4 regions of the Verrucosispora sp. FIM060022 genome follow, and region 2 is predicted to be linked to each of the others. Evidence: riboswitches for the same ligand, from Rfam matches in the RefSeq annotation. Region 2 holds a riboswitch; each other region holds the start of a gene.

Region 1 (4,033 bases), on a different contig from region 2:
CCGGTGGCGCGCGGATGTGGATGGAGGAGCGGATCGGTAAGCGGATCAATGTGGACCGGGTCGAGGAGGCCATGTCCACCGGGGCGAAGACCATCGCCGTCGGCTGTCCGTTCTGCTCGACGATGCTCACCGACGGAGTGAACGGCAAGGGCGCCGGCGAGCAGGTCGAGGTGGTCGATGTGGCGAGCGTCCTACTGCGGTCGGTCCGCCCCGAGCAGGCCCGGGGCGCTGAGGAGGGCGAGCCGGTCGGCAGCTGAGCAAGGCCTGAACAGCTACGGGGTACGGCGGGCTCACGTGGTCCGTCGTACCCCGTATTCATATTTACCCACGTGACTATAACGAAATGATCGACACCCTTTGTGCGCAACCGGTCGCGCAAACGTGAATCGTTCGTTGGTCGCCTTGATTCCGCCCGGTGCCTTCCCTAATGTTGGGCACCGACCGCCGTAGGTCGTCTGTTCCGCCCCTCTACCGCCCGCGGGACACCCGGCGGTCGGTTGCAAAGGAGTCGCTGCCGGTGGCAACCATGCCCCTCCATCGTCACGTGCCCGGACGGTCGAGCCGTCCAGGTGGCCTGCGGAGAGCCGCTCACCGTCTGCTCGTCCTGGTGGCTGCCGCCGCAGTCGGCGCTGGCCTGCTCTCCGCCCCCGCGCACGCCGAGCCCTCGGTGGAGGAGATCGAGCGTCAGATCGACAAGCAGTGGCAGCAGCTTGAGCCCACCATCGAGCAGTACAACAAGGTGCGGTCGCAGCTGAAGGTCAACCGGAAGAAGTCGGCCGACCTGCAGAAGAAGATCCAGCCGCTGGCCCTGGAAGCCGAACTGGCCATGAATCGGGTGGCGGACCTCGCCTCGCGGTACTACGTGAACGGACCGTCCCAGGAAATCGGCGCGGTGCTGCTGAACGCCAAGCCGGACCTGCTCGGCGAGCAGATGGCCATGCTGGAGCGGCTGGCGGCGTACGAGCGCCAGCAGCTCGAGAGCGTGATGAAGGTCCGCAAGAAGTACGACACGCAGAAGGCCAAGCTCGACGCGCTGATCGCCGACCAGGAGGCGAAGGAAAAGCAGCTCGCGGCGAAGAAGAAGCAGATCGACGCCAAGATCAAGCAACTTGAGCGGTCGCTGCCGGTGACCACGGTCAAGACCACCAACTGCCCGACCATCAACGGGGTGGTCAGCGCGGCGGCCCGCACCGCCATCAAGGTGGCCTGCGCCCAGGTCGGCAAGCCGTACGTCTGGGGTGCCACCGGCCCGAACTCGTTCGACTGCTCCGGGCTGACCCAGTACGCGTACAAGGCCGCCGGCATCTACCTGACGCACTTCACCGGTGCGCAGTGGAACGAGGGCAAGGCCATTTCCAGGTCTGAGGCCCGCCCCGGCGATCTGGTCTTCTTCCGCAGTGACCTGAGTCACGTCGGCCTCTATCTGGGCAACAATCTGATGGTGCACGCACCCAGAGCGGGCAAACCGGTGAACGTCTCCCCGATCACCACGATGCCGATCGCCGGCTTCCGCCGACCCGGCTGAGCGAGCAGACAGGAACATCACCAGGGCCCTCGGTCAAGCGACCGGGGGCCCTGTTCGTTGTCGGATTTGTGCACCGTGAGTGATGGTGTGGATGTGTTGCGTATCGACGGGGATCGTCCCTACGCTGGGCAATCGTCGGGTCCGATGGCAGTTCCGTCCACCAGGGGCGGTAACGGTCCGACACCGCCGAGTCGCTTGCGCGAGCCGGGGATCCAGGTTCCCGGGGTGAATCCGCGATCACCGCGGTAGGGCGCTCCCTTCCCGCCCGAACCCGTCAGCTAACCCGGTAGGCGGTACGGGAAGAAGGAGTACGGAGCCCGGTGGCACACCATGCCCCGCGGCCACCGTCAGCACGGCCGGCGACGCCCGGCCCGACGACGGCTGCGCCGCGATCCCGCTGGTACCGCTGCACCACCGCACTCGCCGCCCTGTCCGCGACCGCCGTCATGCTGACCGGCGGCGCGACGGCGGCCCACGCCGAGCCGACGGTCGACGCCATCGAGCGCCAGATCGACGCGGACTGGAACCGGCTCGAACCACTCATCGAACGCCACAACGCCACCCGGCAGGATCTCGCCGGCAAGCGCCGGGAGGCCGACGCCCTGGCCGCTCGGATCGCACCGCTTGAGCAGCAGGTCGACGCGGCGATGACCCGGGTCGGCGCGCTGGCGGCACGGGCGTACAAGGGCGGCACGGTCGGTGCCGTCAACGCCCTGCTGGACAGCAGGTCGCCCGGCGAGGTCGTGGAGCAGATCGGCCTGCTCGACCGCTACGCCCACTTCCAGCAACAGGACGTACGCGAGGCGAGCGAACTGCGCGACGAACTCACCACCGCCAAGGCCGGGCTGGAGCGCACCATCGACCAGTTGGCCCGTACCGAGGCCGAGCTCGCGCAGAAGCGCCGCCAGATCGACGCCGAGATCGACCGGTTGCAGCGGCTCCGGCTGCGGGCGTACGGCAATGGAGGCGGCGGCCCGCTGCGCCCGGCGCCCTGCCCGGCCGGCTATCCGGGCGGGCCGGCGGGGGTGGCGGTGAAGTTCGCGTGCGCCCAGATCGGCAAGCCGTACGTGTGGGGGGCCGAGGGACCCCACGCGTACGACTGCTCGGGTCTGATGCTGGCCGCCTGGGCGCGGGCCGGGGTGGCGCTACCGCACAACGCGGCCCGGCAGCGTCAGGTCACCGCGTCGGTCAGCCGCAGCGCCCTACGCCCGGGTGACCTGGTCTTCTACTACCGCGATCTGCACCACGTCGGCATGTACGTGGGTGACGGCTGGGTGGTGCACGCCTCCCGCGCCGGTCAGCCGGTGAAGATGAAACGGATGGACACCAGCCCCATCCACAGCTTCGGCCGACCCGGCTGAGTGTGGTCCTGACTGAGCTTGGGCCTAGCGTTGGCGTGGTCCTGCCGGAGGCGTGGGCCTGGCGTTGGCGTGGTCAGCGGGTCGGCCAGGTGCGCCAGTTCTGCCAGGCCCGGCTCGGCGTCGGCCCGCGCTGCCCCTGGTAGCGGGAGCCGTAGACGGCCGATCCGTACGGGTGCTCGGCCGGCGAGGAGAGCCGGAAGATGCAGAGCTGACCGATCTTCATGCCGGGCCAGAGGGTGATCGGCAGGTTCGCCACGTTGGACAGTTCCAGCGTGACGTGCCCGGAGAAGCCGGGGTCGATGAAGCCGGCGGTGGAGTGGGTGAGCAGGCCCAGGCGCCCCAGGCTGGACTTGCCTTCCAGTCGACCGGCCAACTGGTCGCCGAGGGAGATGACCTCCAGGGTGGAGGCGAGCACGAACTCGCCCGGGTGCAGCACGAAGGGCTCGCCGTCGGGCACCTCGACCGGTGAGGTCAGGTCGTCCTGCCGGGTCGCCGGGTCGATGTGGGTGTAGAGGTGGTTGTTGAAGACCCGGAACAGCTTGTCCAGGCGTACGTCGATGCTGGACGGCTGCACCAGCGTGGGCTCGAAGGGCTCCAGCGCGAGCGTGCCCGCCTTGATCTCGGAGACCAGGTCGCGGTCGGAGAGCAGCATCGCCACACCATACCGATATGGCTGACCTGCGTGTCGCGCTACCTGTCTAGAACGTATGTTCGATAAGATGTCGACATGGCTTCCTGGTCCGAATTCGCCGCTGACGAGCCTCGACTCGCCGACGAGATCCGCCTTCTCATGCAGCAATACGGCCCGGGCTTCGGCTACCTGGCCACGGTCCGCGCCGACGGCGGGCCCCGGGTGCACCCGGTCTCCCCGGTGATCACCGACGACGGTCTCTACTGCTTTGTGATCGACTCGCCGAAGCGGCGCGACCTGGAACGCGACGGCCGCTATGCCCTGCACTCCTTCCCGCCGGAGGAGAGCGACGACGAGGCGTACGTCGCCGGTCGGGCCTGGCCGGTCACCGACGACGCCACCGTGGCCCGCCTGGCGCTTGCCGCCCGCGCCGCGCCGCAGGTCGACTGGCGGCTGTTCGAGTTCACGATCGAGGTCGCGATGCTCAGCCGCCGCGGCCACGCCAACTCCGACGTG
Region 2 (4,033 bases):
GGACGGGTGAACGCGAGACTCGGCACGCGGTCAAACCTATCGCCCTTGCGGGACAACCGCAGCGGCCCGTTCGTTCAGGGGTGGCGAAGGCCACCACGCGCGAGACGGATGTCCGGCAGGGATCCGGGCTACGACGTGGTGCCGGCCACTGGCTCCTCGGTGAACAGCGCCAGCAGGTCGCCGACCTGGCGATCAGCCTCGGCGGGGTGCCGGAATCGACCGGACGGGTTGAGGGTGTACTCGTTGCGTCGCCCGACGCGGGTGCGCTGGAGATAACCCTCGGCCTCCAGGTCGGCGACGATGGCCTGGGCGGCCCGTTCGGTCACGCCCACCTCGTCGGCGACGTCGCGGAGCCGGGCGGTGGGGTTGCGTGCGATGGCGAGCAGTACGTGCCCGTGGTTGGTGAGAAAAGTCCAGTTACGGGCGTTCTCCCGCTCGCCTGTCGTTGCCATGTCGCCCATCGTATGGGCCTTTCAGCTTTTTCGGGCTATGCCATCGGGCCCTGCACCCGCTCGGCCCCGGAGCGCAAGCGTCCGGGGATACCTGAAATCCATATCACGCATTCCTTGACGTGGCTTGCGCTGCGTGTGACCGTTGGACCAGCCCGTGACCAGCGTCGGCCCGGGATGACCAGGCATCGCATGAGTAGCGAGGGGGCGCCGGATGAGTCGACCCGGACCGATCGGAACAGAGCTGCGGCCGGAGCGGGAACTGCTCACCGCGGATCTTCCGGGCGCGCCGCAGCTGGCGCTTGCCGAACTGATGGCCGGTAATCGGCGGTTCGTCACCGATACGGCGTGGCATCCCAATCAGAACGCCGGACGTCGCGCTGCCGTCGCCGGCGAGCAGCATCCGTTTGCGGTGATCGTGGGCTGCTCCGACTCCCGGCTGGCCGCCGAGATCATCTTCGATCGCGGGCTGGGTGACCTCTTCGTGGTCCGTACCGCCGGGCACACCGTCGGCCCGGAGGTGCTGGGCAGCGTCGAGTACGCGGTGTCGGTGCTGCGTACGCCGCTGGTGGTGGTGCTCGGGCACGACTCCTGCGGTGCCGTGCAGGCGGCCCGGGCGGCACTGGCCACCGGCGCGGCCCCCACGGGTCACCTGGGTGCGGTGGTGGACGCCGTGGTGCCCAGCCTGCGCCAGGCGCAGGCCGCCGGGGTGAACGACCTGAACGAGATCGTCGACATTCACATCGCGCAGACCGTGACGGCGATGCTGGGATCGTCGGCGATGCTGGCCGCCGAGGTCTCCGCCGGGCGTTGCGCGGTGGTCGGCATGTCGTATCGGCTGGCCGCCGGCGAGGTCCGGGCGGTGGCTGCGGAACCGGCGGAGCTGGTCGCCGAGGTCGCGTCCGCCGCCTGACGGCGAGTGCCGGCCCGACAGAGGCACCTGACGGCACCCGCCGGGCCGCCGAGGGCGTCAGCCGACGGACCGAGGGCCGTCCCACCAGACGGCGGGACGGCCCTCGAAGTGATACCGGACGTGCGCTAGTACATCGAGACGTGCACGTGGTCTGTGTGGTTCGACGGGCCGCTGTAGGAACTCCAGCCGGTCGCCGGGAACCAGATCTGCCGGTTCCAGATCACGTAATAGACACCCAACCGGTCGGCGTTACGGACCAGGAACGCGGCCAGGTTGTTGCCGTAGATCCGGGTGTCGTTGTTGTACCAGGGCCGGAAACCGCTGTTCTGCAACGACCAGTCACATGCTCGGCCCTTGGGGTGCTCCCACTTGTCACCCGGTCGGTAACAGCCGACGAACCGGTTGAAACCGGCGCGCTTGACCTCCTTGTACATGTGCAGGGTGCGCGCCGTGATGCAGCCGGACGTGGTCGGGTCGTTCTGGTTGCACGATTCGGGCTTCCAGCCGCCGTCGGCTGCCCGGTTGGGACCGGGCCGGGCGACCGGAGAGGTGGCGGCCACCAGGCCGCCGGTGAGACCGACGCCACCGACCAGGCGGAGCGACTTCTCCGCGTCGCTCTTCTTGCGGGCCATGTCGTTGGTCAGCTTCTGCTGCTCGCGTACCTCGGCGTCGAGCGCCAGTTTGGCCGTCTCGGCGCGGCGCTTGACCGCGTTGACCTCACCCAGCTTCTTGCTGTTGACCAGGTTCAACTCGTCGAGCGCGGCGGCGCGGTGGATGAACGAGTCGGGGGCGTTGCTCTGCAACAGCATGGCGATCGCGCCCACCCGGCCGGTCCGGTACGACTGGGTGGCGATCTCGGCGACCTGTGGGGCGAGGGCGTCCAGGTCCGCCTCGGCGCGGCGGACCTCGACGGCGAGCTTGAGCTGCTTCTTCTTGGACTTTTCCAGCTTGGACTTGGCCTTGGTGTAGTCCCGGTTCGTCGCCTCGATCAGCTCGTTGAGCATCGGCGGGTCGTCGTCATGGCCGGCCGGTTTGGGGGGCTTCGGCGCAGCCGCCGCCGGCAGCGGGCCGGCGAAGACGGCGAACGCGGCGAACACGGCCACCACGGGCGTCAACCAGCGGCGTAGGGGTGCCGTCACTGTCTTCCCTTCCATCGACCGCCGACCGGGTTAGCTGACGGGTTCGGGACGGAAGTGGCCCCTACCGCTGGTGCGGATTCACCCCACGTACCTGGGTTCCCGGCTCGCCTGGTGGCGATTGGGCGGTGGCACCGCAGGCGCCGGTGCGCGCCTTCGGCGGTGACCGGCAGTGAGGTTACCCGACGGTCGGTCTGGTCCTCTACGCGCCGAACCCGGCAAGATGTGTCATTTCGTAATCGCACTGGGTGACGAGTGACACGCTTGTCGATCCTTTCGGTCGGCGTGCTCACGTTGAGGAGTGTCACCATGGGGTGTCGGTGCTCCTGTCCGGTTCGGGCCACTCCGAACGGGTGGCGGGGGGCGTGTGACGGGGACGCGGTGTGCTGAGGGCCTGGAGCGTCTCGGCCCGGTCCGTCGCCGGTCGCGGCTGGGCGACGGCCACGTCGTCGGGTGCTCCGGGTGCCGCGTTCGCCCCGGTGCGGCGCCGTCCGGCGGTGGTCACCACCGTGGCCAGGGCGGTGGTCAGCGGTACGGCGGCGATCAGCCCGAGCGTGGCCACCACGCTGCGGACGATCTCCTGGGCGAGGAACTCGCTTGTCACGATCTGACCCAGCGCGCGGGAGTCGGCGGTGAGCAGGAGCAGCAGCGGCAGCGACGCGCCGGCGTACGCCAGGACGATGGTGTTCACCACCGAGGCGATGTGCGCCCGGCCCACCCGGGTCGCCGAGCGGTACAACTCGCGGCGGGACATGTTCGGGTTGGCGTGCGCCAACTCGGTGACCGCTGCGGCCTGGGTGACCGTGACGTCGTCCAGGACGCCCAGTGACCCGATGATGATGCCGGCCAGCAGCAGGCCGTGCAGGTCGACGTCGCCCCGGAACATCGACAGGGTGGTGGCGTCCTCGCTGCCGAAGCCGGTCAGGTGGGTGGCGTTGGTGGCGGCCAGGCCGAGCAACCCGGTGAGTACGAGCGCGCCGAGGGTGCCGAGTACGGCGACCGAGGTCTGCGCGGACACCCCGTGCGTCAGGTACAGCACCACGAACATGATCAACGCGGCGCCGACGATGGCGACCACCAGCGGCGGCTGACCGGCGCTGATGCCGGGCAGCACGAAGGTGAGCAGGATGGCGAAGCTGGCCGCCAGGCCGGCCAGGGCGGCCAGCCCACGCAGTCGTCCGAAGGCGACGATGGCGGCGGCGAAGAGCACCCCCAGCCAGATCAGTGGCGTACCGCGCTGGTGCTCGGCGATGTTGTAGGTGCTGATCGCCGGGTCCTCCGGGTCGATCAACGAGACCAGGATGACATCGTCGTCGACGCTGACCGAGGGTGCGCCCGGCCCGGCCGGGATGGGGGTGTCCACGTGCTGGCCGGCGTCCGGGCCGTCCTGTACCCGTACCGTGACGGTGCCGCACGGGCCACCGGCCGTCGTCGGGGTGCCCTCCGGCACCGCGGGGTTGGGCGGGCAGGGTTCGGTCACCACCCGGGTGACCGTGCCGTGGTACCGGGGCAGGTCGTCGCCGGCCTCCGGGCGG
Region 3 (4,033 bases), on a different contig from region 2:
ATCATGTCGGGCAGTCTGCCACCGCCCGGGCCGGTCGGCGAGAGCCGCGACCGGGATACGACACCGGGCGCCGACCCCGAAGGGTCGGCGCCCGGCACGAACAGCAGGAGTCAGGACGAATAGCCCCGGGTGGCAGCCCAGTTGGCCAGGTCGATGGTGCTCAACCAGTACGAGTAGTACGACGCGTCGGCCGAGTCGGCGATCTTCACCATCCGGCCCTCGTCCTCGTAGCCGACCACGGCGACGTAGTGGCCGCCGGGGAAGGAGTGCCAGCCACCGGCGGTGTCCACGACGCTGCCGGCGACGTTCACCACGACGCCACGCCCGTCGGAGATGGCCGCCACGACATCGGCCTGGAGCTGGTCCATCTGGGCCGGGGTCGCCGCGCCACCGGGGATCATCGTGGTCTTGTACGGCTCGCCCTTGACCGCGGCGTTGAGCGCCCGAGTGGTGTCGTACGCCGAGTTGGTGCCGGCGAAGGTGGTGCCGAGCTGGGCGGCGAGGGTCTCCTGGCCGCGCTCGATGCCGGCGGCGCTCAGCGCGTTGCGCACCGCGGCCGGGCCGCAGTAGTAACCGTTGATCTGGGCCTGGTAGTCGTACGACAGCACCTTTTCCGCCGGCGGCTTCGGGGCGGCCTTCTTACTGGCCACGTCCGGGTCCGCCGTGGCGGCCCGCGCCGACGGCGAGGCGGCGGCGCTGCTCGGCGCGGCACTGCTGGGGGCGGCGCTGCTCGGGTCGGCACTGCTGGGAGCGGCGCTGCTGGGGGCGGTGGCGACCCGCGCCAGGGAACGGGAGGCCGCACTGTCGTCGCGCAGCTCGGCCACGGCGGCCGCGGTGGGCGCGTCGACCAGGTTGTCGTCGGTCCGGGCGACCAGGGCACCGGCGCCGGTGGCCAGCACGAGGGCCGCCGCCGACGTGGCGAGAAGCTGATAGGGGCGTTCGGTGGCCAGCTTACGGAGCTGACGCTTGAGGGTGTGCTTCACGAGATCCTCCACGGGCTGAGGGGTGGACGGGTGGGCCTGGCTCAGGCTGCGGAGAGCGGACCGGCGAGCGCAGGCACCACGGTGCCGTGGAGGCGGGGGAATATCGGGGGGATCGAATTGTGCTGCACGAGGACAGGAACTCCTTCCGACACCGCCGACCGGGTTAGCTGACGGATTCGGGCGGGAAGATCGCCCTACCGCGAGCCGTGGCTCACGGATTCACCCCAAGTGGTGCAGTGGTTCCCCGGTTCGTGTGATCACGATTGAGCGGGTCGGCGCGGCGTCGCCACTTGCGATCATTTACCGCACCGGACAGGGCGACACTACTGGTCGGTATCGCTCCTGCCAAGCCTGCCCTGACCTGCTTAAACCTGGTCCGGTGCGATTATTTTCGGGTATCGCGGAACTGTCGTCGCTCAATGGGACAGCGCTCGCGGACATCCCTGTCGGGGCGGTAACCGGACCGGACGTTCACAATGTCCCCGCACATTGCGCCCCACTTCGACGTCTGACCCACGTTGACCGATTCGGCAATTACTGTGACCGGGGTCACCGAATTTCGGCCCACCTGTTGTTGAACCGGCGTGGTCGCGACGGCTCATCCCACCCGGGCCGGCCGCCAGCGCAGGGTCGCTGCGGGCCGACCGACGACCACCCGGCGCGGCACCGGCAGCGGGTTCGGCCGTAGCCGCTGCGCTGCGGCGTACGCCTCGGTGGAGAGCGCGCGGGCGGCGTCGGCGGCGAGTTCCGCGGCCCGCCAGGCGTCGCGTTCCTGCTGCGCGGCCGCCTGGTAGGCCGCGAGGCGGCCGTCACGTACCACCCGGGCCAGGAAGATCTCCTGCTCGGCGGGGTGCCGTCGGGGATCCCAGCCGGCCCGGTGGGCCAGCGCGTCGGCGAGTTGCCGCCCGGTCAGGTCGCCGCGCCAGTATGCGGCCATCGCGGCGTGGTGCAGCCAGCGCTCCCGAGCCGCGTACTCGGCGGGGGTCCGGGGCGTACCGGGGCTGGGCCAGACGGTGGCGGCGGCGAGCCGTCGGGCGGCGGCCTCCGCCTCGTCGTACGCGGCCCAGGCGCGGTCGAGTTCCGTCTGCGCGCGGTGCCATGCGGCCCGGCGGCGGCCGGCGTTCTGCGCGGCGCCCGCCGCGGCGACGGCGACCTCACCGGCGTAGCGACGCTGGTCCGCGACATCGTCGTGGTCCGGGAGGTCCGGGGTCCGGTCGGTCGGCGGGACCGGCTCGGGCCGGGCGACAAGCGCGGTGAGCACGCCCAGCGCGAGCACCAGCAACACCGACCAGATGGCGGCGGCCCGAGGCGCGTCGATCAGGAACTGGTAGAGAACGGTCTTCTCCATGTCGATACCTCACGGAAGCGGATGTGGCGGCCCGGGGTGCCGCCGGTGGCGGGTCGCCGGGTAGCGGCGGATCGTCAGGGTGGTGGAGCGCGGCAGGACACCCACGGTGGGGGCCCGATCGCAGAGGGCCGTCCGGGTCAACCGACGGTATGGGCGGGAATCAGGCGCCGGGCGGGGCGCGGCCGCACCGCAGACCCGAGGTGTCCACCGCAGGAGGCTGATCGTCGGCAGCCGCGCCAGCCAGGTCGACGCCCTGGTCGGTCCGCGCCGACGGCACCGGTGCCGTCGCGGCGCCAGCGCCGGGGCGGTCGTCGTCGCCACTCGCCAGTCCATCGGCTGTCGGCGGGATCGCGGCGCACCGGTCGGATGCCAACGCCTCGGTCGGCGGGGCGAAGCTGACCATGCTGGGCTGCCCGGCAGGGCCCGCCGCTGGGCCGAGATCACCGGGATGGGCGGCGGGTGCGGGCATTGTCCAGGCGCCGACGGCGAACGCGGCGGCGACAGCGAATCCGGTCAGCAGCCGTGCCACCCGACGCGCCAACCACCACAGAGGAGGACGAGTGGGGACGATCGGAAGCACGCTGCCACGCTACCGTCAGGTCCCGCGGGCCGCACTGCCGCCGGGCGTGTCGCAGCGAAGAACCTGATTCGGGTCACCCGGAGCGCCGCGCGTCAGCGGAGTGAGCTCACCGTCCAGGATGGACAGCGGGAGGGGACCGGCGCGGGGCCAGGCGACGCATCATCGGTTGTTCGACGAAGCGGTGCACCAGTGCGGCGAGCCCCAGCGTGAGCGCCAGGAAGCCGATCACGGCGGCCGGGCCCCACCAGCCGGGCAGGCCGGTCCCCCAGTCCCCGGTGATCCGGAGAATCGTCATGATCACGAACACGTGCACCAGGTAGAAGGCGAACGAGACCTCGCCGAGCCAGACCATCGGGCGCGACCGCAGCGGGGAGCGCCGCCCCCGCACGTCGGCGTCCGCCGCCGCGGCGATGACCAGGACGTACGCCGCCGCCAGCAGCGCCGCCCAGAACTCGGCCCGGATCCACTCGGCGGCGGCCACCCAGGTGCCCACGAAGATCAGGCTCGCCAGGGGCAGGCCGGGACCCCGCCACCGCCCGCGCAGCATGAGTTCGGCGGCGGCCACGCCCATCCAGAACTCCAGCGAGCGGACCAGGGGGAACACCTGGGTGAACCACCATCGGCTCTGCTCCGGCACCAGGGTCTGGGCGGGCCACAACGCCAGAATCAGCAGCGGTACGGCGATCACCACGGCCCACAGCTGCCAGGGCCGGGCCCGGCGTACCAGTGGCAGGACCAGCGGCAGGCACAGGTAGAAGAACAGCTCGCAGGAGAGCGACCAGCTCACGTTGTTGACGCTGTAGAAGTACCCGGGACGGGGATCCCAGGCCTGGATCAGGAACAGGTTCTCCAGCGCCGCGACGGGGTTGATCGGATCGGCGAACCAGACGGCGGCCCCCATGGCCAACGCCCAGAGCAGGACGTGGTTCGGATAGATCTTGGCGAACCGGCGCCGCCAGAACCGCCGCCGGGAGTCGCCGGGTCGGGCCGACCAGACCAGCACGAAGCCGCTGAGAATGAAGAAGAACTGCACTCCGGACAGGCCCAGAGTGAAGACCTTGCCGACGACCGCCTGGTAATCCGGCTCGGCGATGATCCGCATGGTGCCGGCGTGAAAGCCGA
Region 4 (4,033 bases), on a different contig from region 2:
CGCACCGACCCGCCCCGGGTGGCCGCGATCAAGGGATCGTTGCGGATGCGGCGGGTCCTGGAACGTGCCGTGCGGGACACCGCGCCGGGTGCCCCCACCGAGTTGCGGCTGCTCTACCGGGGACAGCTGCTGCGGTTGGAGCGGGCCGAGCTGAACACGGTCTGGAACCGTGCGCTGCCCCGTGGCGCCCGCCGCAACGAGGTACGCCGGGCCGGCTTCGACGGCGTCCTCGCCGCGCTCTGGGCCCAGGCCCGCCGGTTGGGCATCGCCGGCCTGCCCGAGCAGCGCGCCTTCGAGGACGAGTTGATCGACCGTAGCGACTTCCGAGAGTTCCTCAAGGCCTGGTGGCCCCGGCTGCATCCCCGGCACGTGCTCGGCTGGCTGGCCGACCACGAGCGACTGCGCCGGTACGCCGGCGGCATCCTGTCCGGGGCCGAGATCCGGCTGCTGGGCGAGGCCTACCGAGGGCTGGCCACGGACGGCCCGACGGTCGCCGACACCGCGCTGCTCGACGAGCTGGACACGTTGCTCGGTAAGCCGGTACGCCCGGCCCGAGCCAAGCGGGATCCGTTCCAGCTGGCCGGCGGCGTACGGGAGCTGAGCACCTTCGCCGACCGGCAGCGGGCTGCCCGACAGGCCGCCCGCGAGCGTCCGGAGGATTACCGGGACTACGCCCACGTGGTGGTCGACGAGTCGCAGGACGTCTCGCCGATGCAGTGGCGGATGATCGGCCGGCGGGGCCGGTTGGCCTCGTGGACCGTGGTCGGTGACCCGGCGCAGACCGCCTGGACGGGAGATCCGCAGGAGCTGAATCGCGCTCGGGAGCAGGCCCTGGGTCGGCGGCCGCGGCACCGGTTCACCCTCACCACCAACTACCGCAACTCGGCGGAGATCTTCGCGGTGGCGGCCGAGGAGATCCGCCGGGTGTACCCGGATCTTCCGCTGCCCACGGCGGTCCGCTCCACCGGAGTCGACCCGGTGCAACTCGTGGTGCCGGCCGCCGAGTTGACGACGAGCGTGGTGTCGGCCGCGGGCACCCTGCTCGGCGAGGTCGAGGGCACCGTCGGGGTGATCACTCCGGTGCCGTGGCGCGACGAGGTGGCGGGCTGGCTCGATGGCCTCGGCGGCGACCGCCTGCAGGTGGTGACGAGCCTGGAGGCCAAGGGCATGGAGTACGACGCGGTGGTGCTCGTCGCGCCGAGTGAGATCCGCGCGGTGCCCGATTCCGGTGTGCGTACGCTCTACGTCGCGCTGTCCCGGGCCACCCAGCGGCTGACCACGGTCGATGTGGCCACCTGACACCGAGCTACCGCCATTTACCAAAAATGATACTTTCGTCCGATTTCCTGGTGACCGGACGAACACCACGAGTCACACCGGCTGCACGGGTCACAGCAGCACCGGTAGGCTCGGACCCGGCCTCCGCCAGGCGGCACCCACCGGTGCCGGCGGTGGTCGCCGCCTAATCGCCCGCAGGGGCGAGCCGGGGAACCATGTTCCTGGGGTGCATCCGCGCACGCGCGGTAGGGATCTTCCGTCCCGAACCCGTCAGCTAACCCGGTCGGCGGCTGACGGAAGGACATGTGCATGCCAGCAGTGGCAACCGTGAAACCGGCCGCCCGAACGGCGGCCCTGATCTGCGCGGCGCTCGCTCTCGCCGTAGGCGTCGCGCTCGTACCCGGCCCGGCCGCGGCACACGGGTTACTGGCGGCGGCTCCCGCCGACGTCGGCGACGAGGGGGGCACCCCGGCGCTGCGCGCCCAACTGGAGGCGGCCAGCAAGGGCTACCTCGACGCCAAGGCCGCGCTGGACCATTCGGTCAAGCGACAGAAGCAACTGGCCGCACAGCTCACCACCACCGAGAACCAACTCACCGAACGCGGTGCCAAGGTCGCCGAGATCGCCGCACAGGCGTACCGCAGCGGCCGGCTCGGTGCGGCGTCAGCGCTGCTCAACAGCGGCTCTCCGGCCGGCTTCATGGACCGGGCGGCGGCGCTGGACGCGGTGGCCGCGAACGAGGAGCGCGCCCTGGGTGAGCTGCGGGCCACCCGCGACGAGGTCAGCAGGACCAAACAGGCGCTGGACGTGGAGGTCCAGGAGCAGCGCAAGCAGGTCGCGGTGATGGCCAAGCGCAAGGACCAGGCCGAGCGGGCGCTGACCGTGGCCAACGAGCGGGCGGAGGCGGCCGAACGCGCCCAGGCCGCCGAACGCGCCGCCCGCACCCCGAGCCGTGGTGGCGGTTCCAGCCCGACGGCCAAGCCCGCGCCCCGCAACTCGGACGGCTCGTGGCCCTCGGAGTCGTGCAGTGTCAACGACCCGACCCCGGCGAACGGCTGCATCACCCCGCGCACGCTGCACGCGCTCAACCAGGCCAAGGCGGCCGGCTTCACCCGGTACGTCTCCTGCTACCGCTCGGGCGGCTCGGGCGAGCACCCCAAGGGTCGGGCCTGCGACTTCGCCGCGCAGAAGAACGGCTTCGGTGGGGTCGCCACGGGCGGCGACCGGACGTACGGCAACAACCTGGCGGCGTACTTCGTCAACAACGCCGACCGGCTCGCCGTGCTCTACGTGATCTGGTACAAGCAGATCTGGCTGCCCAGCAGCGGCTGGAAGTCCTACAGCGGCGGTCGCGGCGACCCGTCCAGCGACCACACCAACCACGTGCACCTGTCGGTGTACTGACCTGTTCACACGACGCCGCCGGGTGGGACTTCCGCCCGGCGGCGTCGCATCGTGCCCGCGAAACGCCCACACTCCCCGCCGGTCGACGCGCGCGGTTCCGCCACCTTGGTTACCGTCTAAGACGGAAGTGGACATTTCGCCACGAAGGGGCGCAACGCGCATGAGACAACCCACCACGCGGTTCACCCGGTCCGGCACCTGCGGGTGGGCCCGGTGACCGGGCACGTCATGGTCTTCGCGCCCACACCGCTGCTGACCGTCACCGTCGACCAGCCCAGCGACGTACCGGAGCTGCACCTGCACCCCGGCGGACAGGGCGTCTGGCAGGCCCGGATGGTGCTGTCGCTCGGTGTCGACGTGGTGCTCTGCACGGCGCTCGGCGGCGAGATCGGGGAGGTCCTGGCGCCGCTGCTGGTCGGCGAGGGAGTGGACCTCAAGGTGGTGAACCGCGACTCCGGCGGCAGCGGCGGGTACGTGCACGACCGCCGCGGGGGCACCCGGCGGGAGATCGTCGACGTGCCCGGCCAACCGTTGAGCCGGCACGAGCTGGACGAGTTGTACAACCTCGCCCTCAGCGAAGGGCTGCGCGCGGAGGTGTGCGTGCTCAGCGGCCCGAACGACCCGTCACTGGTGCCCGCTGACCTGTACCGCCGTTTCGCCGCCGACCTCGGCGCCAACGGCAGCCGGGTGGTGGTGGACCTCAGTGGCGAACACCTGACGGCGGTCGTGGACAGCGGCGTGTTCTTCCTCAAGGTCAGCCACGAGGAGCTGATCGCGGACGGCCGAGCCGCCGACGACGACGAGGAACAGCTCACCCGCGCCATGTACGACCTGCACGCCGCCGGTGCGGAGAACGTGGTGGTCAGTCGGGCCGAGAAGCCGGCGCTGGCCCTGGTCGACGGCGAGGTGTTCGAGGTCCTGATGCCCCAGTTGGAAGCGGCCGACCCGCGTGGGGCGGGCGACTCGATGACCGCCGGGGTGGCCGCCGTGGTGGCCCAGGGCGGCGACGTCCGCACCGCCATCCGTACCGGGGCGGCGGCCGGCGCGCTGAACGTCACGCGTCACGGGCTGGGCACCGGTCGGGTCGACTCGATCACCGGCCTGGTCGAGCGGGTGCAGCTGGAGCCGGCGAGCATCCGGCCGCAGCACCGCACGACCCCCGACGAGCTGGCCCACCGGGCGGGCGGGCGATGACGCTGCGGGTACTGATCACCAACGACGACGGGATCGCCGCCCCCGGCATCCACGCGCTGGCCCGGGCCGCCGTCGACCGGGGTCTGGACGTGGTGGTGGCCGCCCCGCTGGAGGAGGCCAGCGGCACCAGCGCCGCGATGAGCGCGATCGAGCAGGA

Evidence for each region. A riboswitch is a leader RNA that binds a small molecule or an ion and turns the genes downstream of it on or off. The one in region 2 is predicted to bind cyclic di-AMP.
Region 1: it holds a riboswitch for cyclic di-AMP, as region 2 does, so the genes downstream of both, EG812_RS19490 (C40 family peptidase) here and EG812_RS13390 (coiled-coil domain-containing protein) in region 2, are expected to answer to the same signal.
Region 3: it holds a riboswitch for cyclic di-AMP, as region 2 does, so the genes downstream of both, EG812_RS18845 (C39 family peptidase) here and EG812_RS13390 (coiled-coil domain-containing protein) in region 2, are expected to answer to the same signal.
Region 4: it holds a riboswitch for cyclic di-AMP, as region 2 does, so the genes downstream of both, EG812_RS24005 (coiled-coil domain-containing protein) here and EG812_RS13390 (coiled-coil domain-containing protein) in region 2, are expected to answer to the same signal.

Annotation. Positions count from the first base shown of each region.
Region 1 is NZ_RQIV01000007.1:90,744-94,776, reverse strand. It holds gene EG812_RS19500 ((Fe-S)-binding protein) at 1-257, shown strand, start outside; gene EG812_RS19495 (C40 family peptidase) at 512-1,525, shown strand; cyclic di-AMP (ydaO/yuaA leader) riboswitch at 1,700-1,833, shown strand; gene EG812_RS19490 (C40 family peptidase) at 1,846-2,886, shown strand; gene dcd (dCTP deaminase) at 2,960-3,538, opposite strand; gene EG812_RS19480 (pyridoxamine 5'-phosphate oxidase family protein) at 3,614-4,033, shown strand, end outside.
Region 2 is NZ_RQIV01000004.1:16,428-20,460, forward strand. It holds gene EG812_RS13375 (hypothetical protein) at 1-26, opposite strand, end outside; gene EG812_RS13380 (helix-turn-helix transcriptional regulator) at 129-461, opposite strand; gene EG812_RS13385 (carbonic anhydrase) at 664-1,362, shown strand; gene EG812_RS13390 (coiled-coil domain-containing protein) at 1,488-2,501, opposite strand; cyclic di-AMP (ydaO/yuaA leader) riboswitch at 2,506-2,636, opposite strand; gene EG812_RS13395 (YibE/F family protein) at 2,803-4,033, opposite strand, start outside.
Region 3 is NZ_RQIV01000006.1:339,732-343,764, reverse strand. It holds gene EG812_RS18850 (alpha/beta fold hydrolase) at 1-5, opposite strand, end outside; gene EG812_RS18845 (C39 family peptidase) at 111-995, opposite strand; cyclic di-AMP (ydaO/yuaA leader) riboswitch at 1,121-1,263, opposite strand; gene EG812_RS18840 (hypothetical protein) at 1,582-2,331, opposite strand; gene EG812_RS18835 (hypothetical protein) at 2,492-2,860, opposite strand; gene EG812_RS18830 (acyltransferase family protein) at 3,018-4,033, opposite strand, start outside.
Region 4 is NZ_RQIV01000010.1:169,447-173,479, reverse strand. It holds gene EG812_RS24010 (HelD family protein) at 1-1,299, shown strand, start outside; cyclic di-AMP (ydaO/yuaA leader) riboswitch at 1,450-1,583, shown strand; gene EG812_RS24005 (coiled-coil domain-containing protein) at 1,588-2,682, shown strand; gene EG812_RS24000 (1-phosphofructokinase family hexose kinase) at 2,896-3,876, shown strand; gene surE (5'/3'-nucleotidase SurE) at 3,873-4,033, shown strand, end outside.